2 regions of the Pseudomonas corrugata genome follow, and region 2 is predicted to be linked to the other one. Evidence: riboswitches for the same ligand, from Rfam matches in the RefSeq annotation. Region 2 holds a riboswitch; the other holds the start of a gene.
What was found. A riboswitch is a leader RNA that binds a small molecule or an ion and turns the genes downstream of it on or off. The one in region 2 is predicted to bind cobalamin.
Positions count from the first base shown of each region.

Region 1: another riboswitch for cobalamin. It lies ahead of QZH45_RS12265 (CbtB domain-containing protein); the one in region 2 lies ahead of cobO (cob(I)yrinic acid a,c-diamide adenosyltransferase).

Region 1 covers NZ_CP130434.1:2,649,974-2,665,682, reverse strand. Annotated here, with positions in the region: gene cobN (cobaltochelatase subunit CobN) at 1-2,620, opposite strand, end outside; gene cobW (cobalamin biosynthesis protein CobW) at 2,624-3,688, opposite strand; cobalamin riboswitch at 3,787-4,001, opposite strand; cobalamin riboswitch at 4,210-4,432, shown strand; gene QZH45_RS12265 (CbtB domain-containing protein) at 4,539-4,727, shown strand; gene QZH45_RS12260 (CbtA family protein) at 4,739-5,446, shown strand; gene QZH45_RS12255 (cobalamin biosynthesis protein) at 5,443-5,847, shown strand; gene cobM (precorrin-4 C(11)-methyltransferase) at 5,927-6,673, shown strand; gene nfuA (Fe-S biogenesis protein NfuA) at 6,873-7,457, opposite strand; gene QZH45_RS12240 (fatty acid cis/trans isomerase) at 7,573-9,864, opposite strand; gene metH (methionine synthase) at 10,020-13,730, shown strand; gene QZH45_RS12230 (DUF2970 domain-containing protein) at 13,817-14,035, shown strand; gene QZH45_RS12225 (nitrite/sulfite reductase) at 14,603-15,709, shown strand, end outside.
Region 2 covers NZ_CP130434.1:5,120,048-5,135,756, forward strand. Annotated here, with positions in the region: gene QZH45_RS22800 (MFS transporter) at 37-1,236, opposite strand; gene QZH45_RS22805 (MarR family winged helix-turn-helix transcriptional regulator) at 1,298-1,702, opposite strand; gene QZH45_RS22810 (adenosylcobinamide-GDP ribazoletransferase) at 1,884-2,615, opposite strand; gene cobC (alpha-ribazole phosphatase family protein) at 2,618-3,193, opposite strand; gene cobT (nicotinate-nucleotide--dimethylbenzimidazole phosphoribosyltransferase) at 3,190-4,245, opposite strand; gene cobU (bifunctional adenosylcobinamide kinase/adenosylcobinamide-phosphate guanylyltransferase) at 4,242-4,763, opposite strand; gene QZH45_RS22830 (cobyric acid synthase) at 4,888-6,339, opposite strand; gene cobD (threonine-phosphate decarboxylase CobD) at 6,336-7,328, opposite strand; gene cbiB (adenosylcobinamide-phosphate synthase CbiB) at 7,321-8,229, opposite strand; gene bluB (5,6-dimethylbenzimidazole synthase) at 8,226-8,876, opposite strand; gene QZH45_RS22850 (cobyrinate a,c-diamide synthase) at 8,873-10,273, opposite strand; gene cobO (cob(I)yrinic acid a,c-diamide adenosyltransferase) at 10,270-10,896, opposite strand; cobalamin riboswitch at 10,978-11,177, opposite strand; gene QZH45_RS22860 (hypothetical protein) at 11,337-11,921, shown strand; gene QZH45_RS22865 (PQQ-dependent sugar dehydrogenase) at 11,988-13,298, shown strand; gene QZH45_RS22870 (class I SAM-dependent methyltransferase) at 13,480-14,142, opposite strand; gene QZH45_RS22875 (C40 family peptidase) at 14,158-14,691, opposite strand; gene QZH45_RS22880 (C40 family peptidase) at 14,857-15,483, opposite strand.

The DNA.
Region 1 (15,709 bases), 2.5 Mb from region 2:
ACGCCGTGGTGGTGGGCAGGTTGCGTACGTCCACCGAGAAGAAGTTGCGTCCGGTGGGCAACACGTCCAGGCGCCCACGACTCGGCGCACCGCTGGGGCCCGCCGGCACGAAGCGTCCGCTCAAGGCATCGAGCAGGCCGCGCATTTCCGCCGGGCCACAGGCATCCAGGCGCGGGGCCACGACGGACCGCAGACTCTCGATGATGCTGCTCACGTCCTGCCAACCCGGCGCTTCCAATTGCTCGACCCTGCCTTCCAAGGCCTGCTCGATCAAGCTTGCCGCAAACAGCTCCAGGCGCTCGCGGGTATCGCCGGCGGTGCGCCAGGGCTCATCGCTGACCTGCCGCAACGCCTCGGGACAGTCGCCAGCCCACGGGTCGGCCAAGGCGCAGTCCAACGGATCGAAGCCCAGCCCGAACGCCTTCGACAGTGCCCGCAACAGGCTCGACTGCGCGCCTTTGCCATCGCCCCGGGGGATGCGCAGCAACGCCAGCAAGGTGTCGATGCGCAGCCGTCCGCCGGGCGATTCGCCAAAAATGTGCAGGCCGTCGCGGATCTGCGACTCCTTCAGATCGCACAGGTAGGTGTCCAGGCGCGGCAGCCAGATCGCCGCGTCCGCGTCGGCGTCCAATTGCAGCTCGCGATCGATATGGGTTTCGCGCACCAGGTTCAGGATGTCCCGCTGCAGCTCTCGGGCACGTCGCGGGTCGAGCAATTGCGCTTCGTAATACTCGTCGGCCAGCAACTCGAGGTTACGCAGCGGTCCGTAGGTTTCGGCGCGGGTCAGCGGCGGCATCAGATGATCGATGATCACTGCCTGGGTACGCCGCTTGGCCTGGGCCCCCTCGCCTGGGTCGTTGACGATGAATGGATAGATATTCGGCAGCGGTCCCAGCAGCGCATCCGGCCAGCAACTTTCCGACAACCCGACGCCTTTGCCCGGCAGCCATTCGAGGTTGCCATGCTTGCCGACGTGGATCACGCCATGGGCACCATAGGTATGGCGCAACCAGAAATAGAACGCCAGGTAGCCATGGGGCGGCACCAGGTCCGGGTCGTGGTAGACCGCACTCGGATCGACCTGATACCCCCGGGCCGGTTGGATGCCGACAAACGTCAGGCCCAGACGCAGGCCAGCGATCATCAGACGACCGGCGCGGAACATCGGGTCCGTCTCGGGCGCGCCCCAGCGCTCCAGCACCGCCTGGCGATTGGCCTCGGGCAGCGTGTCGAACATGGCCTGGTAAGCCTCCAGCGCCAGACTCTGATGACACGGCCGCAGGTCGAGACTGTCCAGGTCGTTGCTGACCCCGCCCAGCAACTGCTGGATCAGCGCGGTGCCACTGGCAGGCAGTTCGGCGGGCAGCGGATAGCCCTCGTCCTGCATGGCCCGCAGGATGTTCAACGCCGCCGCCGGTGTGTCCAGACCGACACCGTTGCCGATGCGTCCATCCCGGGTCGGGTAGTTGGCGAGGATCAACGCCACGCGCTTCTGCCCATTGGGCAGGCGCGCCAGTTCGGTCCAGCGCCGGGCCAGCTCTGCAACGAAATCCATGCGCTCGGGCACGGCCCGGTAGCAGACCACATCACTCTGACTGCGCTCGCTGCGCCAGGCCATGTCCTTGAAGCTGATGGGGCGGCTGATGATCCGCCCGTCCAGCTCCGGCAAGGCGATGTGCATCGCCAGGTCCCGCGGGCCCAGGCCCTGCTCGCTGGCACGCCAACCGGGTTCGTTGTCCTGGGCGCAGATCGCCTGGATCACCGGGATGTTGCGACGAAACGGCCGCAAGTGCGGCGCTTCCGGGCTCGACTGGGCAAACCCGGTGGTATTGAGGATCACCCCTGCCTCGACCGCGTCCAGCCAGTCTTCGACCTGCGCCAGGCAACCAGGCTCCTTGAGGCTCGCTACCGCAATCGGTAACGGATTGAGTCCCGCCACTTGCAGACGCTGACAGAACACGTCGATGAACGCCGTGTTCGCCGCTTGCAGATGAGAACGGTAGAACAGCACCGCCGCCACAGGTTGATCGGCCTGCCAGCCGGCTTGCCAGTCGTCGAGGCTGGCACTGGTTTTCTGCGGATGGTAGATGGCCGTGCGCGGCAGGGTCCGCGGTTCAGCCCAGGCGTAGTCGCGACCGAACCACTGGCTGCCGAGGTTGTGAAACAGGTCCAGGGCGTTGCCTAGCCCACCCTGGCGCAAAAACTGCCAGAGCCGGTCGCGGTCGGCGGCGGGCACGTTGCTCAAGTCGCTGAGTTCCGGGTCCGGACGGTCGTCCCCCGGCACCAGGATCAGCGTCACCCCGCGCCCGGCCAGCTCCATCAAGCGCTCGATGCCGTAGCGCCAATAGCCGATACCGCCGTGCAGTGACAACAGGATGACCTTGGCGTGACGCAGCACGTCCTCGACGTAAAGATCCACCGAAGCGTGGTTCTGCACCTGCATCGGGTTGGCGAGGCGAAACTGTGGGTAATCATCCGGCAACTGCCGCGCCGCTTCGGCCAACAGCGCCAGGCTGGAATCGCCGCTGCACAGGATCACAAGCTCTGCGGGGGTTTGCCCCAGGTCGGCGATGTTGTCGTCCGAGACGAAGCCGCCGGGCTGAGTCCTGAGCAGGTGCATGACTTAGACGCTGAGGGCGGCGCGCAGTTGCGCTTCAAGCAGCCCGGCATCCAGCGCCTGGCCGATCAACACCAGACGCGTTACCCGTGCTTCGTCGGCGTTCCACTGCCGGTCGAAATGCTTGTCGAAACGCGTGCCAACCCCTTGGATCAACAGGCGCATCGGCTTGTTCGGGATCGCCGCGAAACCCTTGACCCGCAGCACGCCGTGCTGGACCACCAATTGGGTCAGCGCGTCCAGCAGCAGGCTTTCGTCGGCCTGGGGCAGCTCGATGGAAATGGAGTCGAAGGCGTCATGATCGTGGTCATCGTCGTCGCCGTCATGGTGGTGATCGTGATGACTATGGCGGCTATCGATGTGCTCTTCGGAACCGGCACCCAGGCCGATCAGCACTTCCAGCGGCAGGCGACCGTTGCTGGCTTCGATGACCTTGACCGCCGGTGGCAGTTCTTCGGCCACTTCAAGACGGACTTTCGCCAGGTCTTCCGGGCTGATCAGGTCGGCCTTGTTGAGGATCACCAGGTCGGCGCTCGCCAACTGATCGGCGAACAGTTCATGCAGTGGCGACTCGTGGTCCAGATTCGGGTCGAGCTTGCGCTGGGCATCGACCTGATCGGGGAAGGCGGCGAAAGTGCCGGCGGCCACGGCCGGACTGTCGACCACGGTGATCACCGCATCGACGGTGCAGGCACTGCGGATCTCCGGCCACTGGAAGGCCTGGACCAGCGGCTTGGGCAAGGCCAGACCGGAGGTTTCGATGAGGATATGGTCGAGGTCGCCGCGCCGGGACACCAGCTCGCGCATCACCGGGAAGAACTCTTCCTGCACGGTGCAGCACAGGCAGCCGTTGGCCAACTCATAGACGCGGCCGCTGGCTTCTTCTTCGGTGCAACCGATGGAGCACTGCTTGAGGATCTCGCCGTCGATGCCCAGCTCGCCGAACTCGTTGACGATGACCGCGATACGTCGGCCCTGGGCATTGTCGAGCATGTGTCGCAGCAGCGTGGTCTTACCCGAGCCGAGGAAACCGGTAACGATGGTGACGGGAAGTTTGGCCAGTGTTTTCATCGGATGCCCTTTGGCAAGGTGGCGGGCAAACGGGACGACAACCGCAGGCACAGGCGTGCGCGGAAGATTTCGCCACCGGATCACCCCGCCCGGTTGTAGTGAGAATCTGTCTCGAGGCAGGTCTCCTGGCTGACGGCGGGCCGGTCCCGGCTTTTCATAGAAAGCCCTGGCAATTCCTGCGCCTTCCCGTGCTGCATGCACAGTGGCCTGGCAGGAACGTCACCGTTCACAGTTGCGGGGGCAGCCGCGGCTTGGACCGCGTTCCCTTCTTAGCTTCGGCGCAAACCGAAGAACCTCGAAGGCGCAAGGCTACGCAGGGTGTGCGGGCGGGTCAATGTCTGCAAGCAGGCTCAAGGACAACTCATACCGTGGGAGCAAGGCTTGCCCGCGACAAACGATGACGTGGTTTGCTCCATAGCACCGCGTCGTCTGGATCGCGAGCAAGCTTTGCTCCCACGGTAGGGTGTTCCCACATCAGATCCAGTTGCTGACAATTGACGCCCCACCCCGCCCTATGCTCTCCTGTGCGCCTAGTTACGGGTGCCCTTCACAGGGTGAAACGGGAAACCGGTGAATCGTGTGCTTTACTTCAAGGCCACGTCAGTCCGGTGCTGCCCCCGCAACGGTAAGCGAGCGAAGCGTCAGATCCACTGTGCCTGATGGCATGGGAAGGTGACGCTTGCAGGCAAGGCCCAGGCCCTGCCCCTCGTGAGCCCGGAGACCGGCCCATGACTCAAACATCAACAAACCCGCGGTGGGCGGGCGCTGTTCGGATCCTGACGGGCCTTGGCCCGGGGTTTCATTGCGCTCGATCTACCCACTGGCCAAGACAAGAACAGAGGGAAGCGCCATGTCGACCATCAGCACCACCGCCCGCACCGCCAGCAACACCACGGCCCTGAGCCAGCGCCTGAGCGCGGCAATCCTCGCCTCGATCCTGGGGGCTGGCCTGGTCTATTTCGCCGGTTTCTCCCACATCGAGGCGGTGCACAACGCGGCCCACGACACCCGCCACAGCGCCGCCTTCCCGTGCCATTGAGACCTGCCGACATGATCAAGCGTATCGCGCAAACCGCCGGGTTCAGTGGTTTGCTGGCCGCCCTGCTGCTGACCCTCCTGCAAAGCCTATGGGTTTCGCCGCTGATCCTGCAGGCCGAGACCTATGAAAAAGCCCCGGCTGCCGAAGCCCCTGTCGAGGCCCATCAGCATGCCGACGGCGTCGCCCATACCCACGATGCCGAAGCCTGGGAACCCGAAGATGGCTGGCAGCGCGTGCTGTCCACCACCGGTGGCAACCTGGTGGTCGCAGTGGGTTTCGCCCTGATGCTCGCGGGCCTGTACACCTTGCGTACACCTACCCGCACCTCCCAAGGCCTGCTCTGGGGCCTGGCCGGTTATGCCACCTTCGTCCTCGCGCCGACCCTTGGCCTGCCGCCGGAACTGCCCGGCACTGCCGCGGCCGACCTGGCTCAACGACAGATGTGGTGGATTGGCACCGCAGCGTCCACGGCCGTGGGCATCGCCCTGATCGCGTTCGGCAGGCATTGGCTGCTCAAACTGCTGGGCGTGGCGACTTTGCTGGTGCCCCATGTCATCGGCGCACCGCAGCCGGAAGTCCACTCGATGCTGGCGCCCGAAGCCCTTGAAAGCCAATTCAAGATTGCCTCGCAATTGACCAACGTCGCGTTCTGGCTGGCCCTCGGCCTGATCAGTACCTGGCTGTTCCGCCGTGACGGCCAAGCTCACCACGAGGCATGAGCAACGACCAGGTGCTGGTGGTCGGCCTGGGCTGCCAGCGCGGTTGCCCGGCCAGCGTGTTGCGCGCGTTGCTGGATGAGGCATTGCTGAACCACGGCATCGCGCTTGAAGCGGTGGGGGCCCTGGCCAGTATCGATCTCAAGTGTGACGAACCGGGCCTGCTGGCATTGGCGGGGCAACTGGCCCTGCCGCTGACCTTCTTCAATGCCGGCCAGTTGTCGGGTTACCGGGAACGCCTCAGCCACCGCTCGCAGATCGCTTTCGAGCGCACCGGTTGCTACGGCGTTGCCGAAAGCGCGGCACTGGCCCTCGCCGAACAACTGGGGCAGACCGCTGCCACCTTGCGTATTCCTCGCCAGAAGTGCGCCCAGGCCACACTGGCATTGGCGGTCGCGTCGTAAAAACCGATAATCGCCCTCCATGGATCATGAGCGATCTTCATTCAGGCATCGCTCTCCCCTCTTTTTTCAGGAACCGGTCATGACCGTCTACTTCATTGGCGCCGGCCCCGGCGATCCGGAACTGATCACCGTCAAGGGCCAGCGGCTGGTGCGCAGCTGCGCGGTGATCATTTATGCCGGCTCCCTGGTGCCCGCCGCCGTGCTCGAGGGCCATTGCGCCGAACAGGTGATCAACAGCGCTGAACTGCACCTGGAACAGATCATCGCGCTGATGGAGACAGCCCATCGCAACGGTCAGGACGTCGCCCGGGTGCATTCCGGCGACCCGAGCCTGTACGGCGCTATCGGCGAGCAGATACGTTGCCTGCGGGAACTGGGCATCCCCTTCGAAATCATTCCAGGCGTGACCGCGACCTCAGCCTGCGCCGCCCTGCTGGGTGCCGAACTGACCTTGCCGGACGTCTCCCAGAGCTTGATTCTTACCCGCTACGCGGACAAGACCGCGATGCCCGCCGGTGAAGAACTGGCTAGCCTGGCGCAGCACACAGCGACCATGGCGATCCACCTGGGGGTCAATCATCTGGAAAGAATCGTCGAAGAGTTGTTGCCCCACTACGGCGCGGACTGCCCGATTGCCGTGATTCACCGGGCGACCTGGCCGGATCAGGATTGGGTCATGGGGACGCTGGCCGACATTGCCGCAAAGGTGCAGGCCAAGGGCTTTCGCCGCACGGCGCTGATTCTGGTGGGACGGGTGCTGGGCAACGACGTGTTCAGCGAATCATCGCTCTACCGCGCCGGGCATGCCCATCTCTACAGGCCCTGACCGCTCAATATCCACTGTCTGTGGGAGCGAGCCTGCTCGCGATAGCGGTGGATCAGGCAGAAATGATGTTGAATGTACCGCCGCAATCGCGAGCAGGGCTCGCTCCCACAGAGTTCTGGGTGATCGCAAATTCAGCGTTCAGCCCAATCCTTGTGGGAGCGAGCCCTGCTCGCGATTGCGGTAGTCCAGGCTGCAACAATCAGTAGTAAGCGTTTTCTTTCTGCGTGTGGTCGGTCACGTCGCGCACGCCCTTGAGTTCCGGGATACGCTCGAGCAGCGTGCGCTCGATGCCTTCCTTCAGGGTCACGTCAGCCTGGCCACAGCCCTGGCAGCCGCCGCCGAACTGAAGCACGGCGATGCCGTCTTCCACCACGTCGATCAGCGATACCTGGCCGCCGTGACTGGCCAGCCCCGGGTTGATCTCGGTTTGCAGGTAATAGTTGATGCGCTCGTTGATCGGGCTGTCGGCGTTGACCATCGGCACTTTCGCATTCGGTGCCTTGATGGTCAGTTGGCCGCCCATCCGGTCGGTGGCGTAATCGACCACTGCATCGTCCAGGAACGCTTCGCTGAACGAGTCGATGTAGGCGGTAAAGCTCTTGAGCCCCAACGCGGTATCTTCGGGTTTTTCTTCCCCCGGCTTGCAGTAGGCAATGCACGTCTCTGCGTACTGGGTGCCGGGCTGGGTGATGAAGATGCGGATCCCGATACCCGGCGTGTTCTGCTTGGACAGCAGGTCGGCCAGGTAATCGTGGGCGGCATCGGTAATCGTAATGGCGGTCATGGAAACTCCTCGCAGGCTTGCCGGCAGTTTACGCCAAATCAGGGCGCCGGACAAAGTCCCAGTATTTTTGTCAGGAAAGCAGCCGGCGGCACGGGGGCGCCGCCGGATACGTCGATCAGAGGTTCTGGTAGCGATTCATGTCCAGCACGCCGGCCTCCAAGGGCTCGGTTTCCTCGATGTAACGGCTCAGGTCATGGAAGTAGTGCCAGAACTGCGGGTGACTGCGGCGAATCCCCCAACGCTCGACAATCCGCTCGAAAGCCTGCTCATCCTGGGCATTCTCCATGGCGTCGACGAACGCAGGGACTTGCGCGGCGGGAATATTGAACATGAAGTTCGGGTAGCTGCTGAGCACCCCCGGGTAAACCGTCAACGTGTCCAGCCCCGGTTGGTAACGCAGCTCCTCGCCCAGCAGGAACGCCACGTTGCTATGGGCACGGTTGCGCAACAGGCTGTAGATCTCGCGATGACCGTCGGCGGTTTCGACGCGCAGCATCGTCGTTTCCGGCAACTGGTCGATGACCCGAAGCCCCGCCGCCGGTCGCGACACCAGCCGACTGAGAGACTGCTCGGCGTTCTGCAGGTCCGGAACGATGTTCGGACGCGAGCAATAGGCGCCGTCGCAACGGTTGATCGGATCGGGGCGCGCATTCAGCTCGCCATAACGGAGCAGCAATTGCCGGGCGAAATCACCCTTGGGATCGCGCCCATCAAGCTTGAGGGCAGTCGGCTTGTCATTGTCGATGCTCTCGTAATCCAGCCACATCTTGAATTTGCCGCCGGACTGGTACCAGTCATCGAGGTAACCTTCCCGGGCATCGGCCGGCATCAGTCGCAGGAAGTTCTGTTCTGCGCCATTGCGAATCAGGTCGAAGTACAGCCGCGTCTGGGCCTGGTGGGACACGTTGCCGAACACATCGAAATTCACCGCCAACTGGTAGTAGGTACGTTCCAGCAACGGGAAGTCGAACAACCACATCGTCTGCGGTACTTCGCCAATCAACCCCTTGGTGACCGAAGCGCTGTCGAAGTGCCTGAAAATACTCAACAAAGCATTGTCGTTACCAGCCCACAGCGCCGACCAGCTCGGCGCCGGCAATTCGGCGTAATTGTCCCGGCGCAGGGCCTCGTAGGCGTTGCGCTTGTCCCGGTAGTCGAGCCACAGGCTGACGACGCTGCCTACATCGTCGTTCTGCCCCGGCATCGCCAGCAATGGCGTAGCCTGCCCGCGATAGTTCGGATCGGTGATGTACAGGTCGTGCTCAGGGGCCTGAAACAGCGCCCAGAAGTTGTCGCGGATCACATCAGTGGCGATCTGACCCCGGCACACCGGGCCACGGATAAAGGTGCGCACGAAATATTCGGCGTTATCGAGCATGAACTGATAGCGGGCCTGGGCCGGAATCGCTTCAAAGGTGGAGAACGGGTTCGACCGGCGTTCCGGCCCGTAGCCGGGCAACGCCGTTACCTGCCAGTTACCCTTGTAGAACAGGCTCTTGATCCGCGCCATCTTGGCCGCGCTCAGCCCGTAGGTGATGTGGGTCTTATGCACGATCACCCCTTGCACCGCCCAGAGCCGGTAATAGACGCGGGTACCGGGGTCGTCGTTCGGACGACGGGTGTTGATCAGGTCGATCGGCTGGCCGCTGGGTGTGCGCGAGCGTACCCACTGGAAGAAATGCCCCGGCTCGCCGTCCTTGAAATAGATGTGCGCCAGGAACCAATGCTCGAACAACCAGCGGGCCACCAGGCTTTCCCTGGCGCCGGGGGCATTGAGCAGGTTTTCCCATTGCACCACCTGCAAGGCTTCAGCGGCACTTGGGGCCAAGGCTTGCTGGTCGATGGGGGCGCCGGCGGCCAGCCAGCGCTGCAAGGTCTGGTATTGCTGCTCGGTCAGGCCGGTGACCGCCATGGGCATGCCCTCCCTGGGGTGCGCGGCGGCGTATCCATCGAATTGCCCCGGCATCGCGCAGCTGTTTTCACGCCCGAGACCCAGCACGATCTCTTCCGGCAGCTTGGCGTTGGGCTGTAGCGGCGCGCCGTGCCCCAGCGCCAACATCTGCGCCATCAACGCAGCCTGGCTGCCCTGGGCGTCGAGCACGGAATAAAAGCCTTTGCGCTGCCAGGCCTGCGGGCCGGAAGCGTCATAGAACAAGCGGGTCGGGACGGCGGCCTCGCGGCGCTCGCCGTCATACACCGACATTTTGCTCGCGCCCCGGGCCACGCCTTCGCCACTGCCCAGGTTCAACTGGCAGGCGGAGTCGTAGCAGGCGTGGCAGGCCACGCATTTCTCGGTAAAGATCGGCTGGATGTCGCGGGTGTAGGACAGCGCTGGCACGGGATCCTTGGCGGCTGCGGCAAAAGACAACAGCAGCAACAGACTGCCGAATAAGACGCGGTACGGCATGTCTTGATCCCTAAGAGATGGAGCAGCGATTCTACCGGGCCAGCAACCGGTTGCAAACATGAGCAACATTCATGCAAAAGCCACCCATGATCAAATCCGGCACAGGTTTGCTATGATTCCCGGCTCCGTAATGGTCTTTTTTTCCAGGTAGTCCTATGTCCGATCGCAGCGCTCGCCTTTATCTTCTCCAGCAAGCCCTCAAGGAACGCATCCTGATCCTCGACGGCGGCATGGGCACGATGATCCAGAGCTACAAGCTGGAGGAGCAGGACTACCGCGGCAAGCGTTTCGCCGACTGGCCGAGCGACGTCAAGGGCAACAACGATTTGCTGGTGCTGACCCGTCCCGACGTCATCGGCTCCATCGAGAAAGCCTACCTGGATGCCGGCGCCGACATTCTCGAAACCAACACCTTCAACGCAACTCAGGTATCCCAGGCCGACTACGGCATGCAGGGGCTGGCCTATGAGCTGAACCTGGAAGGTGCGCGTCTGGCCCGCAAGGTGGCCGACGCCAAGACCCTCGAGACCCCGGACAAGCCGCGCTTCGTCGCCGGCGTGCTCGGCCCGACCAGCCGCACCTGCTCGCTGTCGCCAGACGTAAACAACCCCGGCTACCGCAACGTGACCTTCGACGAACTGGTGGAGAACTACACCGAGGCCACCAAGGGCCTGATCGAGGGCGGCGCCGACCTGATCCTGATCGAAACCATCTTCGACACCCTGAACGCCAAGGCGGCGATCTTCGCCGTGCAAGGGGTTTACGAAGAACTGGGCGTCGAGCTGCCGATCATGATTTCCGGCACCATCACCGACGCCTCCGGCCGCACCCTCTCCGGCCAGACCACCGAAGCCTTCTGGAACTCCGTGGCCCACGCCAAGCCGATCTCCGTCGGCCTGAACTGCGCCCTGGGCGCCAGCGAACTGCGCCCGTACCTGGAAGAGCTGTCGAACAAGGCCAGCACCCACGTCTCGGCGCACCCGAACGCCGGCCTGCCCAACGAATTCGGTGAATACGACGAACTGCCGGCGCAAACCGCCAAAGTCATCGAAGAGTTTGCCCAGAGCGGCTTCCTGAACATCGTCGGCGGCTGCTGCGGCACCACCCCGGCGCACATCGAAGCCATCGCCAAGGCAGTGGCCGGTTATGCGCCACGACCGATTCCGGACATTCCCCGGGCGTGCCGCCTGTCGGGCCTGGAACCGTTCACCATCGATCGCAGCTCGCTGTTCGTCAACGTCGGCGAGCGGACCAACATCACCGGTTCCGCCAAGTTCGCCCGGCTGATCCGCGAAGACAACTACACCGAAGCCCTGGAGGTGGCCCTGCAGCAGGTCGAGGCCGGCGCCCAGGTGATCGACATCAACATGGACGAGGGCATGCTCGATTCGAAGAAGGCCATGGTGACCTTCCTCAATCTGATTGCCGGTGAGCCGGACATCTCCCGCGTGCCGATCATGATCGATTCGTCGAAATGGGAAGTGATCGAAGCCGGCCTCAAGTGCATCCAGGGCAAGGGCATCGTCAACTCCATCAGCATGAAAGAAGGCGTCGAGCAATTCATCCATCACGCCAGATTGTGCAAGCGCTATGGTGCCGCCGTGGTGGTGATGGCGTTCGACGAAGCCGGCCAGGCCGACACCGAGGCGCGCAAGAAAGAAATCTGCAAGCGTTCCTACGACATCCTGGTCAATGAAGTGGGCTTCCCGCCGGAAGACATCATCTTCGACCCGAACATCTTCGCCGTTGCCACCGGTATCGAAGAACACAACAACTATGCCGTGGACTTCATCAACGCTTGCGCCTATGTCCGCGACGAGCTGCCCTACGCGCTGACCTCCGGCGGAGTGTCCAACGTGTCGTTCTCGTTCCGCGGCAACAACCCGGTGCGCGAAGCGATCCACTCGGTATTCCTGCTGTATGCGATCCGTGCAGGCCTGACCATGGGGATCGTCAACGCCGGCCAGTTGGAGATCTACGACCAGATCCCGGTGGAACTGCGCGACGCCGTGGAAGACGTGATCCTCAACCGCACCCCGGAAGGCACCGACGCCCTGCTCGCCATCGCCGACAAGTACAAGGGCGACGGCAGCACCAAGGAAGCGGAAACCGAGGAATGGCGCAACTGGGAAGTCAACAAGCGCCTGGAGCATGCACTGGTCAAGGGCATCACCACCCACATCGTCGAAGACACCGAGGAGTCGCGCCTGTCGTTCGCTCGCCCTATCGAAGTCATCGAAGGTCCGTTGATGGCCGGCATGAACATCGTCGGCGACCTGTTCGGTGCCGGCAAGATGTTCCTGCCCCAGGTGGTCAAGTCCGCTCGCGTGATGAAGCAGGCCGTGGCCCACCTGATTCCGTTCATCGAGGCGGAAAAAGGCGACAAGCCGGAGGCCAAGGGCAAGATCCTGATGGCGACGGTCAAGGGCGACGTCCATGACATCGGCAAGAACATCGTCGGCGTGGTGCTCGGTTGCAACGGTTATGACATCGTCGACCTGGGCGTGATGGTGCCAGCGGAAAAAATCCTGCAGGTGGCCAAGGACGAGAAATGCGACATCATCGGCTTGTCTGGCCTGATCACGCCGTCCCTGGATGAGATGGTGCACGTGGCTCGTGAGATGCAGCGCCAGGATTTCCATCTGCCGCTGATGATCGGTGGCGCGACGACGTCCAAGGCCCACACGGCGGTGAAGATCGAGCCCAAGTACAGCAATGACGCGGTGATCTATGTCACCGACGCCTCCCGCGCCGTCGGGGTGGCAACCCAATTGCTGTCCAAGGAACTGAAACCGGCGTTCGTCGAGAAAACCCGTCAGGACTACATCGAGGTTCGCGAGCGCACCGCCAACCGCAGCGCCCGTACCGAACGCCTGAGCTACCCCGCCGCTGTCGCCAAGAAACCGCAGTTCGACTGGAGCAGCTACCAGCCGGTCAAGCCGACGTTCACCGGTGCCCGGGTGCTGGACGACATCGACCTGAACGTCCTGGCCGAATACATCGACTGGACGCCGTTCTTCATTTCCTGGGACCTGGCCGGCAAGTTCCCGCGCATCCTCACCGATGAAGTGGTGGGCGAAGCCGCCACCGCGCTGTACGCCGATGCCCAGGCGATGTTGCGCAAGCTGATCGATGAGAAACTCATCAGCGCTCGCGCGGTGTTCGGCTTCTGGCCGGCCAACCAGGTGCATGACGACGACCTGGAAGTCTACGGCGACGACGGCAAGCCGCTGGCACGCCTGCATCACCTGCGCCAGCAGATCATCAAGACCGACGGCAAGCCGAACTTCTCCCTGGCCGACTTCGTTGCGCCGAAGGACAGCGGCGTGACCGACTACGTCGGCGGGTTCATCACCACCGCAGGCATCGGTGCCGAAGAAGTGGCGAAGGCCTATCAGGAAGCCGGCGACGACTACAACTCGATCATGGTCAAGGCCCTGGCCGACCGCCTGGCCGAAGCCTGCGCCGAGTGGCTGCATCAGCAGGTGCGCAAGGAACATTGGGGTTATGCCAAAGACGAAAGCCTGGACAACGAGGCGCTGATCAAGGAGCAGTACACCGGCATCCGCCCTGCCCCTGGTTACCCGGCGTGCCCGGATCACACTGAGAAAGCCACGCTGTTCCGCCTGCTTGATCCCGAGGCCAGCGAACTGAAGGCCGGCCGCAGCGGCGTGTTCCTCACCGAGCACTACGCCATGTTCCCGGCGGCGGCGGTCAGTGGCTGGTACTTCGCCCATCCACAGGCGCAATACTTCGCCGTAGGCAAGATCGACAAGGACCAGGTGCAGAGCTACACCGGCCGCAAGGGTCAGGACCTGAGCGTGACCGAGCGCTGGCTGGCGCCGAACCTGGGTTACGACAGCTGATCCGGAAGATCGCGGCCGGCAGCGGCCGCGATCTTTTTGCAGGGGTTGTCTATGCTTGTCCCATACCCATGGCAGACGAGGGATTTATGGACGATCCAGTCGACAACAAGCCGCCGACCCTGCTGCAGATGATGCACAGCGTACTGGCCGCCGCTTTCGGCGTGCAGAGCGGCAAGAACCGCGCCCGTGACTTCACCCACGGCAAACCCAGTCACTTCGTGATATTGGGGATCGCGTTCACGGTGATCTTCGCCCTGACGCTGTTTGGCATCGTCAAGCTGGTGGTGCATCTGGCGGGGATATAGAACGATCTTCCTGCACATCAATCCCTGTGGGAGCGAACCTGTGGGAGCAAAGCTTGCTCGCGACGCAAACGACACGGTCGAGACCGCGTCATCGTTCATCGCGAGCAAGCTTTGCTCCCACAGGCTTTGCTCCCACAGGTTTTTATTGCGTTGTACGACCGATTACTGATGACTGACCCAGAACACCGCCGTGCCTACCACCAGGATAATCAGGAACAGAATGGCCCAAGCATCAACAGTGCTGTCGCTTTTCCTTGCTTTGGTCGGATTGCTCATTGCATCGCCTCTTGTCGGTTTTTTAGGTGATTGCATAGGGACTCGACCACAGTTAAGACGATGATTGCCCATACGACAAATGTGGGTTCCGAGCCGATAGATCCCATTAGGTCATTTGGTTCTTTACATATACTCAAACATCACTTTTGCGCATAACTCAAAACAGGTATCTTGCACCGGCTCCTATAGGAGTGCGCGGCCGTGCGCGCAGAATTGCCGAGGCAGAACCCGATTCCAGCGAGCCAATACGCAGCTGTTTCTGATCGGCCCAAGCCTGAGACCGAGACTTATATGTACGTATATGACGAGTACGATCAGCGGATCATCGAGGACCGCGTCAAGCAGTTCCGTGATCAAACCCGACGCTATCTGGCAGGCGAGCTGAGCGAAGAAGAATTCCGCCCTCTGCGCCTGCAGAACGGCCTGTACATCCAGCGTTTCGCCCCCATGCTGCGAGTGGCGGTGCCTTACGGCCAACTGACCTCGCGCCAGGTGCGCAAGCTGGCCCAGATTGCCCGTGACTACGACAAGGGCTACGCCCACATCAGTACGCGGCAGAACGTCCAGTACAACTGGCCGGCCCTGGAAGATGTGCCGGAGATCCTGGCTGAGCTGGCCACCGTGCAGATGCACGCGATCCAGACCAGCGGCAACTGCCTGCGCAACGTCACCACCGACCAGTTCGCCGGTGTCGCCGCCGATGAATTGATCGACCCGCGTCCGTGGTGCGAGATCGTCCGTCAGTGGACCACTTTCCACCCGGAATTCGCTTACCTGCCGCGCAAGTTCAAGATCGCCATCAACGGCTCGACCTCGGACCGCGCCGCCATCGAAGTCCACGACATCGGCCTGGAGGCGGTCTACAACGCTGCAGGCGAACTGGGCTTCCGCGTGCTGGTGGGCGGTGGCCTCGGTCGCACGCCGGTGGTGGGTGCATTCATCAATGAGTTCCTGCCCTGGCAGGACCTGCTGAGCTACCTCGACGCCATCCTGCGGGTGTACAACCGCTATGGCCGTCGCGACAACAAGTACAAGGCGCGGATCAAGATCCTGGTCAAGGCGCTGACACCAGAAGTGTTCGCCGAGAAGGTCGAAGCCGAAATGGTTCACCTGCGTGGCGGCCAGACAACCCTGACCGAGGCCGAAGTCCACCGCGTTGCCAGGCACTTCGTCGACCCGCAATACAAGGCCCTGGACAACCAGGACTTCGCCGCACTCGACAAGGAACATCCGGGCTTCGCCCGCTGGCGCAGCCGCAACACCCTGGCCCACAAGAAGCCTGGCTACATCGCGGTCACCTTGTCCCTGAAGCCGACCGGTGTTGCGCCAGGCGACATTACCGACAAACAGCTGGACGCCGTCGCCGACCTGGCCGAACGCTACAGCTTCGGTCAGCTG
Region 2 (15,709 bases):
CCGCGCCGGTAATAATCAACCAGGGGCCGACGCGACTCATGCCGCACCCGCCAGGACTTGCAGACGTGCCACCGGGCGCTCACGCACCGGCCAGTTCAACGCCGCCGCCAGCAGGCTGAGCAGGACGGCGGCCTGCCAGATCAGGTCGTAGCTGCCGGTGCGGTCATACACGACCCCACCCAGCCAGCCACCCAGGAACGATCCCAACTGGTGGAACAGGAACACGATCCCACCCAGCATCGAGAGATTTCGCACACCGAACAGGGTGGCCACGGTGCCGTTGGTCAAGGGCACGGTGGAGAGCCACAAGAACCCCATCGCCATGCCGAACGCATAGGCGGTGGTGGTGGTGACCGGCAGCCAGAGGAACACACCAATCACCACCGCCCGCGCCAGGTACAACCCTGTTAGCAGCCGTGGCTTGGACATACGTCCGCCGAGCCAGCCGGCGGTGTAGGTGCCGAAGATATTGAACAGCCCGACCAGAGCCAGCACGGTGGTGCCGACGCTGGCCGGCAAGTGTTGGTCCACCAGGTAGGCCGGCAGGTGCACGCCGATGAACACCACCTGGAAACCGCAGACGAAAAAGCCGAACGCCAGCAACCAGAACCCGGAATGGCTGCACGCTTCGCGCAACGCTTCGGACAAGGTCTGTTCATGGCCGGCCAAGGGCATCGGCGTGTCCTTGAGCATGCTCACCAGCGGTACGATCAGCGCCACCAGCAAGCCCAGGGCCAGCAGTGCGGCGGACCAGCCGAGCCAACCGATCAAGCCCAAGGTGCCCGGCAACATGGCGAACTGGCCGAAGGAGCCGGCGGCGCTGGCGATGCCCATCCCCAGGCTGCGTTTTTCCGGCGGAACAGCGCGACCGACCACCCCGAGAATCACCGAGAACGATGTGCCGGACAGGCCAAGACCAATCAGCAAGCCGGCACTCAATGACAGCGACCAGGCGGAATCCGACAGCCCCATGAACACCAGGCCCAAGGTATAGAGAACACCGCCGACCATCACCACTTTCGCCGCACCGAAGCGGTCGGCCAGTGCCCCGGTAAAGGGCTGCGCCAGACCCCAGATAAGGTTCTGCAGGGCGATGGCGAAGGCGAACACCTCACGGCCCCAGCCGAACTCAGTGCTCATGGGGGCCAGGAACAGCCCGAAACCATGCCGCACCCCCAGGGACAACGCCAGGATCAGCGCGCTGCCCACCAGGACCCAACCACAGGTACGCCACATCGATGTCATTTTTATTCTCCGCTCGCGGGTATATACCCGCTTATCATCGAACGAACCGGCTTCACGCCAGTTCATCCAGCAAGGCCAGCAATGCCGTGCGCTTCTCGGCGCCCAGTTTATCGATCAATCGTTGTTGTGCCGCTTCCCAGGCGGGCAATGCCGCCGCCAGTCGGTCGCGTCCGGCGGGCGTCAGCACGACGATGCGGTTACGCATGTCTTCACCCTCGGCAAGCGCCACCAGCCCCTCGCCTTCCAGCACCCGAAGATTGCGCCCCAGGGTGCTGCGGTCCAGGCCCATGGCCTCGGCCAGGGACGAAATGCTCGGCTGATCCAGGCGCGCCAGGTTGCTCAGCAAAGAATACTGGGCAACGTTGATCCCGAAGCCGTCGAGGGCGCCGTCGTAATACCTGCTGACGCCACGGGCGGCGCGACGCAGGTTGATGCACAGACATTGGGAAGGAAGCATGATGCGTGTATATACCCGTTAACTGGATGAATGCAAATTTAAATGTATCGCTTGACGAGGAAACCTGTGGGAGCGACTTGTGGGAGCAAGGCTTGCCCGCGATGAAGTCAACGCGGTGAGGCTTGATATCGAGGTGTCTTCATCGCGGGCAAGCCTTGCTCCCACGGACCTCCGCATGGCGTCAGACCAATGCCACCCCCACCAACACCGCCATCTCAAGAAGCTCCAACAAGGCCCCGGCCGTGTCGCCGGTGCATCCGCCCAGTCGGCGCAGCATCATCTGCCGCAAGGCGATGAACACCACCGCGGCGATGATCAGCGCCGAGATCCCGGTCCAGCCCGCCACCAGCACGCACCCCAGCGCACAGGCCGACAAGACCTGCCACCCCGCGGGTCGCGGCAGGTGGTCGGCGAGTGCCTGGCCCAACCCGCCGGCACGCACATAAGGCGTGGTCAGGAACAGACCCAGCAGCGCCGCACGCCCCAATACCGGCACGATGAGCAACACCAGGGCCTGCCCTTGTTCGAGCAGCGCCAGCAACGCCGCGAACTTGAGCAGCAGCACCAATACCAAAGTGATCACGGCAATCGGTCCGCTGCGCGGGTCTTTCATGATCAGCAGCGTGCGTTCGCGGTCGCCAAAACCTCCGAGCCAGGCGTCAGCACTGTCGGCCAGGCCATCCAGGTGCAGACCGCCACTGAGCAGCACCCATGCCGTCAGCAACAGCGCGCCATGCAGCAGCAACGGCGTACCGAGCAGCAAGGCGTTGAAACCCCACAGCAATGCACCGAACAACAGCCCCACCAACGGATAGAACAGCAGCGAACGGCCAAGCAGCGCGGGCTCCGGCATGCCCGGCAGGCGAACCGGCAAGCTGCTGAGAAATTGCAGGGCGATCCAGAACGGCAGCATCTTCAGCTTATCTCCGTAAAGACCGGACCGGACGACACCCGAAGGGAGAACCGCGCACCGTGGGCTACTTCAACGTTGAGCAGTTGCTCCCGGGGCAGGCCTCGGGCCTGGGCCAGCAGCAACTTCATCACGCCGCCATGGCTGACCAATAACACCCGCTGCCCCGCGTAAGCTGCATGCAGACGCTCCACCGCCGCCAGGACCCGCGTCGAAAACGCCTGCACCGGCTCACCGTCGGGGGGCGTGAACTCATAGGGATCGGCCCAGAATCGGCCCAGGGCTTCGGCGTCAGTGTCCATCAGCGCCGCTGCGCTACGCCCCTCCCAGGCACCGAAATGCAGTTCCTGCAGATCCGCATCCAAGTGCACCGGTACGTTGAGTCGGCGGCCGAGCTGCTCGGCAAAACGCGCACACCGTTGCAACGGAGAACTCACCAGTCGATCCCAGGGGCCGCCCGTTGCTACGGCCGCGTGCATCTGTTCCCAGCCCCTGGCCGTCAATGCATCATCGAGGCTGCCGCGCAAGCCGCCGCCCAGCTCGGTTTCACCATGACGCAGCAGGTCCAGGTGCAAGGTCATGCCGGGCGATCCGCCACGGCCGCTTCGGCAAACGTCGCCATTTGTCCGTGAAGCTCACAGGCCAAGCGCAACAGCGGTACCGCCAGCGCAGCGCCACTGCCCTCGCCCAGCCGCAGCCCCAGGTCGAGCAGCGGTTCGGCGTCCAGGGTTTCCAGGACGTGGCGATGCCCCGGTTCGGCACCGCGATGGCCGAACAGCAACCATGGCCGGCATCCGGGATTGAGACGCACCGCCACCAAGGCCGCGACACTGCAGATAAAGCCGTCCACCAGCACCGCGATGCCTTGCTGCGCACAAGCCAGGTACGCGCCGGCCAACGCGGCGACTTCAAATCCACCCAGGTTGAACAGCGTCTGCAGCGGGTCGTTGCTCTGAGCTCGATGCAGCGTCAAAGCACGTTCAATCACTTGGGCTTTGTGACTGACACCCGCCGCGTCCAGCCCCGTGCCCGGCCCGACCAGATGAGCCACCGGGCAATCGAGCAAGGCGCACGCCAGGGCACTGGCCGCCGTGGTGTTGCCGATCCCCATCTCGCCACCGATGAACAACTGCGTGCCGCTGGCAATCGCACGGGCAACGCTGTCGCGCCCGGCTTGCAGCGCCTGCTCGCCCTGGTCCACGGTCATCGCCGGGCCCTGGACGAAATTCGCCGTGCCTGGCCCGACCTGCAGATGCCGTACACCGGGCAGATCCAGCGACGGCGTCACGGTTCCCAGGTCCACGACCTCCAACCCGGCACCCAATTGCCGCGCCAGGACGCTGATGGCCGCGCCGCCACTGACGAAGTTGAGCAGCATCTGCCCGGTGACTTCCTGTGGATAGGCTGAAACGCCCTCGGCCACCACCCCATGGTCGCCGGCAAAAATCGTGATCCACAGTTGCTCCAGGCTTGGCTTGACCTGCCCTTGCAGGCCCGCCAGTTGCACCGCCACCGATTCGAGCCGCCCCAGGGAACCGGCCGGCTTGGTCAGTTGTTGCTGGCGGGCCGCAGCCCGTTCCAGGGCCAGGGTATCGAGGGGCTTGCACGGGTCCAGCCACCAGCGGTGATTCATAACGCAGTACCTTTAAGGGTCAGGGGCAGGCCGGCTACGGTCAGCACAACACGCTGACAACGTTCGGCCAAGGCTTGATGCAGCCAACCGGCTTCATCGACATAACGGCGAGTCAGCTCGCCCAGCGGCACGACACCCATTCCGGTCTCGTTGCTGACAAAAATGATTTCACCGGGCAGCGCGGCTACACAGTCCAGCAAGGCATCGCGCTCCATACCCAGTTGCCCGGCGTCGTCGAGCATCAGCAGATTGGTCAGCCACAGGGTCAGGCAATCCACCAGCAGGCAGTGTCCAGGCGCGGCGTTGTCCCGCAACACCCGGGCCAGGGCCAGCGGCTCTTCCACCAACGCCCATTCGGCCGGCCGACGCGCGCGATGCAGGGCGACTCGCTCATTCATCTCGCCATCCAGGGGTTGGCTGGTGGCGATGTAGGTCACCGGCAAGCGAGTGTCCACTGCGAGTTTTTCAGCCAGGCGACTCTTGCCGGAGCGGGCGCCGCCGAGGATCAGTTGGAGCATGGTGTATTACCTTTCAAATAGGCGGTGTTGCTGCCAGCCCCATCGGGCTCGCCCCCACATTGGCCCGGTGTCCGCAATCCCCTGTGGGAGCGAGCCTGCTCGCGATAGGGCCAGTCCAGCCACCCTAGATCCCACAAAGTTCACGCAACAACCCTGTATCCAGATGCTTCTCCACCAGATCCGCCAGCCGCTCGATATCCCGCTCGCGCAAGCCGTGGTAATCCACCGCTTGCACATCGGCCAACCCGGCCCAACGCAACAAGGCGCTGCTGGACTCGGGCGACTCGAACAGGCCGTGCAGGTAGGTGCCGAGAATCTGTCCGTCGAGGCTCCGGGCCCCGTCGCAGCGGCCGTCATCCAATTGCACCAAGGGCTGTTCCAGCGCCGGGCCGACGGTCACGCCAGCATGGATCTCGTAGCCACTGACCTCGGCATTCTCAAGGGTCAATCGTCCTCGGACATTGCGCAGCTGCTTCTCGTGCTCCAGAGTCGTTTCGAACGCCAGGAGCCCCAGTCCGTCGCTGGAGCCCGGCGCGCCTTCCAGTCCCAGCGGATCGTGAACCTGTTGGCCGAGCATCTGCAAGCCGCCGCAGATCCCCAGCAGCTTGCCGCCGTAGCGCAGATGCCGCTGGATGGCCGCTTCCCAGCCATGGGCCCGCAGATGAGCCAGGTCGCTGCGCACGCTCTTCGAACCCGGCAGGATGATCAGGTCGGCTGGCGTAATGGCCTCGCCGGGGCCGATGAATTGCAAGTCAACCTGCGGGTGCAGGCGCAACGGATCGAAATCGGTGTGATTGCTGAGGCGAGGCAGAACCGGCACCACCACCTTGAGCACCTGCTCGGCCTTGTCGGTTTGGCGCTGGTCCAGCCCGTCCTCGGCTTCCAGATGCAGGTCCATCACGTAGGGCAATACCCCCACCACCGGTTTGCCGGTGCGGGCTTCCAGCCAGTCCAGCCCCGGTTGCAGCAAAGCGATGTCGCCGCGAAAACGGTTGATGATGAAGCCCTTGACCCGCGCCTGCTCGCTGGGCGAGAGCAGTTCCAGGGTGCCCACCAGATGGGCGAATACCCCACCGCGATTGATATCGGCGATCAGCAGCACGGGGCAGTCCACCGCTTCGGCAAACCCCATGTTGGCGATGTCTCCGGCCCGCAGATTGATCTCGGCCGGCGACCCCGCGCCCTCCACCATCACCACCGGATACGCTGCGCTCAGCCGCTCATGGGAAGCCAGCACCGCCTGCATCGCGATGGCCTTGTAATCGTGATAGGCCACGGCATTCATAGTGGTGACCGCACGACCATGGATGATGACCTGGGCCCCCGTGTCGCTGTTGGGCTTGAGCAGCACCGGGTTCATGTCGGTATGCGGCTCGAGGCCGGCCGCCTGGGCCTGCACGGCCTGGGCGCGGCCGATTTCACCACCGTCGGTGGTCACTGCGCTGTTGAGGGCCATGTTCTGCGGTTTGAACGGCACCACACTCACGCCCTGACGCCTGATCCAGCGGCACAGCGCCGTGACCAGAGTACTTTTACCGGCATCGGACGTGGTGCCTTGCACCATCACTGTGGTCATTGGAAATCCTCGGCGTAGGCCTCGAAAGCCTGTTCCAGGCGCAGGAATTCGGCATCGTCGGCCGGCAACCCGAAGCGCAGGCTGCTGTTGTTCGTGAACAAGCGCAGGAGAATGCCCCGATGGGCCATGAAGTCGTGAAGCCTCTGGGCATACTCAGTGACCAACCACTGGAACAATGCGCAACCACCCTGGGGCTTGAAGCCGTGACGGGTCAGCAGCAGCGCCAGGCGTTGACTGGCATCTTCGCAGCGCTGTCGCTGACGGCTCTGAGCGGCGGTATCGAGTAAACAAGCTTGGCCCAGGACCCGGGTCGGCCCGCTGACCGCCCACGGCCCGACCTGTTCGGCGAGCAACCTGAGCAAATGTTGCTCGGCCAGGACAAACCCCAGGCGAACGCCGGCCAGGCCAAAGAATTTGCCGAACGAACGCAACACGATGAGCCCCACCTGATGGGCATGGGCTGCCAGGCTCAGTTGCGGAGTGACATCCATGAAGGCTTCGTCCACCACCAGCCAGCCGCCGCGCTGGGCCAATCGAGCGTGCCAATCCAGCAAACGCTCAGGGCTCAGGCTCAGGCCCGTGGGATTGTTCGGGTTGACCACCACCAGCACGTCGAGACTGTCGAGGAAGAAATCCACTTCCGACTCCAGCACCTCACGCACGATGTAGCCGCTGCGGCGCCAGGCTTCGGCGTGCTCGGCGTAACAGGGCGACAATACGCCGACCTTGCCGCTGCGACGCAGGCGCGGCAACAGCTGGATCGCCATCTGCGAACCGGCCACCGGCAGTACATGAGCAGCCCCGTAATAAATGCAGGCGGCCTGTTCCAACCCGTCATCGGTTTCAGGCAGGCGCGCCCAGGCCCGCAATGGAATCGTCGGGACGTCGAACGGCCACGGCGCCAGACCGCTGGACAGGTCGAGCCAATCCACCTCGGCAATACCATATTGCCGGGCGGCCTTGCGCAGGCGCCCGCCGTGCTCAAGCATAGAACTCAGCTCCCAGGCAGAGAATCAGCAACCACAACCATACGCCGCGCTGCACCAGTTGCCAGCCGCGATCAATGGAATCGGCGCTCGCCGGTACGCCCTCCCCCAGTGGCGGGCGCTGGTGCAGTTCACCGTGATACACCGCCGCGCCCCCCAGCTCGACGCCCAGCGCGCCGGCACCGGCGGCCATGACAGGACCCGCATTGGGGCTGTCCCAGGTAGGGCCCTGGCTGCGCCAACACCGGAGCGCCAGGCGGGTTTTTCCCAGCAGCGCGTAGGTCAACGCCACCAGCCGCGCCGGAATGTAGTTGAGCACGTCGTCGATCTTTGCCGCGGCCCAGCCAAAGCGCTCGAAGCGTTCGTTGCGATAGCCCCACATGGCGTCGAGGGTATTGCTCAGGCGATACAACACCACGCCGGGCGCACCCGCCACGGCGAACCAGAACAGCGCGGCGAATACCGCGTCGCTGCCGTTCTCCAGTACTGACTCGGTGGCCGCGCGGGCGACGGCGGTTTCGTCCAGCCCACGGGTTTCGCGGCTGACCAGATAGCCGACGCGCTTGCGTGCTTCGTCCAGATCGCCGCTGCGCAACGCCCGGGCCACCGGCTCGACATGCTCGCCGAGGCTGCGCAGGCCGAGGGCGCAGTACAACGCCAGGATATCCACCAGCCAACCCACCAGCGGCGCCCAGGACAGGGCCGTGGCGAGCAGGGTCAGCGGCACCACCGCAATGACCCACGCCGTGACCCCGTGGCTGCGCCAGCCGCGCCCACCGGAGTTGAAGCGTTGCTCGATGCGATCAGCAAAGCGGCCGAACGCCACCAGCGGATGCCAACGCCGAGGTTCACCCAGCAATGCATCCAGCGCTACGGCGGCGGCACTGAGCAGCGCGACACTCATGGGTTCACTCCCCAACGGTTTTCATAGAGCAGTTCATTGAGTGAACGCGGTTGTGCCCAGCCTTCCAGGGCGAGCATCGGTGCCGGATAAAACCCCTCCACCGGGCCGAGGCAGAGTACCGCCAGGGGCTTGGCACCCGCAGGCAGGCCCAGCAGATCGGCCAGGGCCTGGGGCTCGAACAGCGAAACCCAGCCCATCCCCAGCCCTTCGGCGCGGGAAGCCAGCCACAGATTCTGGATCGCGCAGGACAGCGAGGCGAGGTCCATCTCCGGCAAGGTCCGACGGCCGAAGATGTGTCGCTCGCGGTCATCCATCAACGCCGCCACCAGCACTTCGGCGCAGTCATTGATGCCTTCGACCTTGAGTTTCATGAACTCATCGCTGCGTTCGCCCAGGGCCTCGGCGGTGCGAATGCGCTCCTGCTCCACCAATGCCCGGATATCGGCCCGCAGGGCGCGATCACTGATGCGGATGAACCGCCAAGGTTGCATCAGGCCCACGCTCGGCGCCTGATGAGCGGCTTCCAGCAGACGGCGCAGCAACTGCGGTTCCACGGTGCCACCGGTGAAATGCCGCATGTCGCGGCGTTCGGCGATGGCGCGGTAGATGGCGTCGCGTTCGGCCTTAGGAAATGCGTTGTCAGTCATGGCCTCTTCGCGAGCAAGCCCGCTCCCACAGGGAATTGTGAACACCCATCCAACCTGGGAGCGGGCTTGCTTGCGAAAGCGGCTTCAGGGTCCGGCGCCAACAGCGCGGCGATGGCCCTCGGATTCGACGGAAAATAGAAATGCACATAGGAGGCCGTCATCCGCCCCTGCCGGAACACCGCCTCCGCGCCACGCCCACCGTTAGGGCTATGACCACGGGCGATCGGCTCCAGCTCAGTGCTGGTCAGCGAATGGTGGTAGGTATGTCCGCGCAGATTACCTTCCGGCAATTCCACCGATTGCAACGCCAGGGCGGCCAGGCGCTTCTGCATCTGCGCGTCACCGGCGAGCAAGCCGAGCAGCTCGGCGCGATTGCCCTCGACGTCGGTCAGTGAGTCCAGCAGATACAGCATGCCGCCGCACTCCGCCAACAACGGTTTGCCGGCGTTGTGGTGAGCACGGATCGCCGTCAGCATCGGCGCGTTCTGCGCCAGGGCAAGGTGATGCAGCTCAGGATAACCGCCAGGCAGGTACAGGCTGTCCGCCTCGGGCAGCTCGCGATCGTGGATGGGTGAAAAAAAGCGCAACTGCGCGCCCATAGCTCGTAGCAGATCGAGGCTCGCGCCATAGGTGAAGGCAAACGCTTCGTCCCGGGCCACAGCAATGCGGACCCCGTCGAGCCACGGCTGCGCGGCAATCACCTCGGGGGCGGCGAACGTAACCGCCGGCGGGAGCGTCACTTCGCAACTGCTGGCCAAGGCTTCGGCTGCGGCGTCGAGGCGCAGGTCCAGGTCATTCAGCTCGCTGGCCTGGACCAGCCCGAGGTGACGACTCGGCAGTTCGATTCCGGTTTCCCGGGACAGCGCGCCGTACCAGCGCAAGCCTTCTGTGAGGCTGCCTTCGAGCAATTGCGCATGGCGCACGGTGCCGACACGGTTGGCCAGCACGCCGGCGAAGGGCAGGTCCGGCTGATAGCGCGCCAGCCCGAGGGCCAGGGCACCAAAGGTCTGGGCCATGGCCGTGCCGTCGATCACCGCCAGCACCGGAACGCCGAAATGCCGCGCCAGGTCGGCACTGGACGGCGTGCCGTCGAACAGCCCCATCACCCCTTCGATCAGGATCAGGTCCGCTTCGGCGGCGGCTTCCCACAACAGCCGTCGGCTTTCCTGCTCGCCGACCATCCACATGTCCAATTGATAGACCGGTGCGCCGCTGGCACGCTCCAGAATCATCGGGTCGAGGAAATCAGGGCCGCATTTGAATACGCGCACCTTGCGTCCCTGGTTGCGATGCAACCGGGCCAGGGCGGCGGTGACCGTAGTCTTGCCTTGCCCCGACGCCGGGGCGGCAATCAGCACCGCCGGGCATTGGCGGTCCGGAAACGAAGCGTCACTCACAGTTCGACGCCTTTCTGTGCCTTGATGCCGGCCTGGAAGGCGTGCTTGATCATGCCCATTTCGGTGACGGTGTCCGCCAGCTCGATCATTTCCGGCTTGGCGCCGCGACCGGTCACCACGACATGCTGCATGGGGGGACGCGCCTGCAGATCGCTCAGGACCTGATCGAGATCGAGGTAACCGTGCTTGAGGGCAATGTTCAGTTCGTCGAGCACCACCAGGCCAATGGACGGGTCGCTCAGCAACTGGCGCGACACCGCCCAAGCCGCTTCGGCGGCTGCGATGTCGCGCTGTCGATCCTGGGTTTCCCAGGTAAACCCTTCGCCCATGACATGAAAGCGCACCTGCTCCGGGAAGCGCCGGAAGAACAACTCCTCACCAGTGCTGTTGCGGCCCTTGATGAACTGCACCACGCCACATTGCATCCCATGTCCCATGGCTCGGGCCAGCATGCCGAATGCCGAACTGCTCTTGCCCTTGCCATTGCCGGTCAGCACCAGCAACAAGCCGCATTCGTTCGGGGAATTGGCAATGCGCTCGTCGATCACGGCTTTCTTGCGCAGCATGCGCGCCAGGTGACGCTCGTCGCGGTCGGACGCATCTGTATTGGGGGAGCCGGTCATGGGGAAGCCTCCGTTGGGAACTGGATAACGGCAGGCGGGCACAGGAAAAGACGGCAACAAGCCTGGCATCGCCCACCGTGATGCCGCTGGATGAATCAGGCCGGTCTCCGGGCTCATGAGCGGCGTGATGCCGGGCTGCGCGCCTTCCCATGTCGAGACACAGTGGCTTGCTGGCAGCTTTGACTCATTTACCGTTGCGGGGGCAGCGCCGGGTTATCACCGGCTTCCCTGTTTCACTCTGTCGACCAGGGTCACAGAGCACCTGAAACAAGTCGCGAAGGTTAGAGGGTTGGGGGTGGAGCGTCAATTAAAGCCGCCGTGGGCCCAGCATTGATTATGGGCCTGGATCAATAAAGTGACGCCAATCTTGTGTCACGCTGCGGCAAGTGATATCAAATAGGCATTACGACCCGATATCACAAAAACAAGAGGGCAAAAACATGCAAGGCATGATCATCAGCAATCCAAGGCTGGAATTCCTGCGCCCGGTGCTGGAACGCTGGTTTGACTGTATCGACCGTTACAACGCCGTGCGCGGCGATAACGATACGCCTTACTGGTTCGATGAAAAGGCCAACCTCGGGCTGCTCTCGGCCGCCGCCTGGATGGCCGAGATGATCACGCTGCAGAACACCGCGACCCGTAAGCAGAATGAAGAAGGTGAACGCAATGTCACTGCCGACCTGTTCATTGCCGGCGCCGAGGATCGAGCGTTCATCCAGGCCACCCAACGCTGGCCGAAGGTCAAGAGCCTCAACCTGACCCAACCCCTGCAGGATGTCACCAGCGATGCCAAGCGCATCAGCTACGCCACTGACCTGAAGCTGGGCTGCCTGTTCGTCGCCCCGCAAAAAGCCCAGCAAAGCGCTACACCTGAAGAACTGCAGGATATGATCGATGACTTGCAAAAGGAGAACACCTGCGCCGTGGCCTGGTACTTCCCTTACAACTATCGCAAGTTGCGCAACGAGGCCGGTCACTACCATCCGGGCATCGCCGTGCTGTTCAAGCAGGCTCACGGCTGACCGGTTGAACCATCGCCGGTATATGCTTCTCTATGAATAACCACATGCATTCATAGGGAAGCCAGCATGCTCAAGCCACCGCACCTTCTGATCATCGCCCTCGCCGCAGGGCTTGTCGCTTGTGGCGAGTCTTCCACACTGCAAGTCTCCGACGGCACCGGCCCATCGCCAAAACTGCCCGAACCGAACAAGACCCTGGTCCCTACCGTCAATATCGCCGAAGCCGTCGGGTGGCCCCAGGGCGCCAAACCAACCGCGGCCGAAGGCCTGAAAGTGGTGGCGTTCGCCGAAGGCCTGGACCACCCACGCTGGCTCTACGTGCTGCCCAATGGCGACGTGCTGGTGGCGGAAACCAATGCCCCGCCCAAACCGGACGATGCCAAGGGCATCCGTGGCTGGGTGATGAAAAAAGTCATGGGGCGCGCCGGCGCCGGCGTCCCCAGCCCCAATCGCATTACGTTGTTGCGTGATGCCGATCACGATGGCATCGCCGAAACCCGCACGGTATTCCTGGAAAACCTCAATTCGCCATTCGGCATGACATTGGTTGGCAATGACCTGTATGTGGCCGACACCGACCAGTTGATCCGTTTCCCCTACAAGGACGGCGACACGCAAATCAAAGCGCAGCCGACCAAGGTCATCGATCTGCCAGGTGGCACCATCAATCACCACTGGACCAAGAACGTGATCGCCAGCCGTGACGGCAGCAAGCTTTACGTCACCACCGGCTCGAACAGCAACGTCGCGGAAAATGGCATGGAGGCGGAGGAAGGCCGCGCGGCGATCTGGGAAGTGGACCGCGCCACCGGCAATCACCGCATTTTCGCTTCCGGCCTGCGCAACCCTAACGGCCTGGCCTGGGAACCGCGCAGCGGTGCCTTGTGGACCGCAGTGAACGAGCGGGATGAGATCGGCAGCGACCTGGTGCCGGACTACATCACCTCGGTCAAGGACGGCGCCTTTTATGGGTGGCCCTACAGCTATTACGGTCAGCATGTTGACGTGCGGGTCGAGCCACAGAACCCGGCACTGGTGGCGAAAGCCATCGCCCCAGACTACGCGGTCGGCCCACACACAGCCTCACTGGGCCTGACTTTCGCCGAAGGCAATGCCCTGCCTGCGCCCTTCACCGAAGGCGCATTCATTGGCCAGCATGGTTCCTGGAACCGTAAGCCCCACAGTGGCTACAAAGTGATTTTCGTACCCTTCAACAGCGGCAAACCGGCAGGAAAACCCGTGGATGTGCTGACCGGTTTCCTGAACGCAGATGAAAAAGCCCAGGGCCGACCGGTAGGCGTGGTGATCGACAAGCAGGGCGGGTTGCTGGTGGCCGATGATGTGGGGAACAAGGTATGGCGGGTGTCGGGTAAATGAACCACCGATGACCTGCGGACAACTCTGTGGCGAGGGGATTTATCCCCGCTGGGCTGCGCAGCAGCCCCAAACCAGTCAACTCAATCTGTCTGACACACCGAGGTCTCAGGATATAGGGCTGCTTCGCTCCCCAGCGGGGATAAATCCCCTCGCCACAACATCATCCGACCAGAAATCATAATTAAAGCTTACGACACAAGGTCAGCCCATCTCCCAACGGCAACAGCGACAAATCTACCCGCCGGTCATCCTTCAAGGCGCGGTTCAGGGCCTGGATGGCGCGGGTGTCTTCGCTCTGGGGCTGGGCTTCCAGCACCCGACCGCTCCACAGTGTGTTATCGAACATCACCAGCCCACCTGCGCGCAGCAACCGTAGCGCGCGTTCCAGGTAAGCCGGGTAGTTGGCCTTGTCAGCATCGATGAAGATCAGGTCGAACGTGCCGCCCTGCCCTTGGCGCTCAAGGTCGTCGAGGGTTTCCAGTGCCGGCGCCAGGCGCAGCTCGATCCGCTCGGCCAGCCCGGCTTCGCGCCAATAGCGCAGCGCCACGGCGTTGTAGTCACCGGGAATATCGCAACAGATCAACGAACCATCCTGCGGCAGGACCGAGGCCATGCACAGCGCGCTGTAGCCGGTGAACGTACCGACTTCCAACAAGCGTCGGGCGCCAGTGAGCTTCACCAGCAATGCCAGGAATTGCCCCTGCTCGGGTGCTATCTGCCAGCGCGCCATGGGCAGCGCCTGGGTCTCATCCCGAAGGCGTCGCTGCAAGGGCGTCTCCCGCAGGGAAACGTCCAGCAGATACTGGTAAAGGGCATCATCGAGGTTGAGGGTGCGAGCGGTCATTACAACCTCCGCGAATCAGGGATAACGCGCCAGGTGTTCCGGTTGCAGCACCCGCTTGGCACTCAGATAGGCTTTCTGCCAATAGGCCTTGGACAGGCTATCGAGCTTGACCGTACCGCCGGTGGCCGGCGCGTGAACGAAGCGACCCTCACCAACGTAGATCCCGGCATGGCTGACCTGGGAGCCACCGTTGGTGGCGAAGAACAGCAGGTCACCGCTTTGCAACGCATCCTTGCCGACATCCGGGGCGCGCATGCCGATCATTTCGCGGGTCGAGCGTGGCAGGGAAATACCGGCGGCATCGCGGTATACGTAACCAATCAGGCCACTGCAATCGAAGCCCGAATCCGGCGTATTGCCGCCCCAGCGGTAGGGCGTCCCGACCAGGCCAAGCGCACGGAAAAGCACATCTTCGGCGGCCGGAGGCAAGGGTTGCGCAGGTGCGAAGACCACTGGAGCCCGAACGGGCGCGGGGTGTGGAGTTTGACTTGCGCACGCGCTGAGCAGTGCGGCAAGGCAGATGAGAGCGAGGCGGGCCGACGTCGACATATGCAGAACAATCCTGATCTGGATGCGGCTTTTCTGCCGTGGACATGAAAACAGATCCGCCCGCGAAGTACGCAGGCGGATTGCCATCAATCAATGATCAAGGATTCTAGCGGCTATGAGGCAAACTTCAAGTAAGACTTTAAGTTTGCCTTACAAACTGTGCGCTTACTTGCGAGCGGTGACCACGGTCGGTGCCATGGCAAGGGCGCGCTTGGCTTCGATGAAGGTCTTGTTCCAGTAGGTGTCACCCAGGCTGTCGATCCGCACGCCACCGCTGCGGCGGCTGCTGGAATGAATGAACTGGTTGTCGCCCAGGTAGATACCGGCATGACTGACGCGACCACGACGCCCGCTGGTGTTGAAGAACAGCAGGTCACCGGGCTCCAGCTGGTTGCGAGCTACCAGAGGCGCATTCACGTTGATCATTTCACGTGTGGAACGCGGCAGGTTCATGCCGGCCTCCTCACGGAACAGATAACCGATGAAACCGCTGCAATCGAAGCCGGCTTCTGAAGTACCGCCGAAACGGTAGCGGGTACCGATCAGGGACATGCCACGTTCCAGGATGCTGTCGGCCAGCACCGGAAGCTGATAGGGCTTGCTGCCAGCGAAGGCTGCCAGTTCTTTGTCGTCTGCCATTTCTTCCTGGAACGCCATGGAAGAAGACTGGGCGGTAACGGAGCTCTTGACCTGTGGTTGTTGCGCTTGCTGCGACACTGGAGAGTGGGCGGCGCAACCGAACAGTAGGGTAACGAGTGCGAGAGGCACGAGGGGTGCGAAGCGATTGAGCATGGGCACGACCGTGGCTGAAGTAGTAAAGATGGCGAGACTATGCCTTCTATCGACTTCATTTGCAAATTCAATCGATGCAAATGTGACTTCTCGGTTTCACGTTTACATCTAAGCGCTTAAGCCCATTTTGAAAGTCATGTGGCCTGCCGCCCAGCAGGACCGCAGGTTTTGCCATGCCTGGAGTAGCCTTAGAGGCTGCCGGTTACAAAGCTGCACACACCCTTGT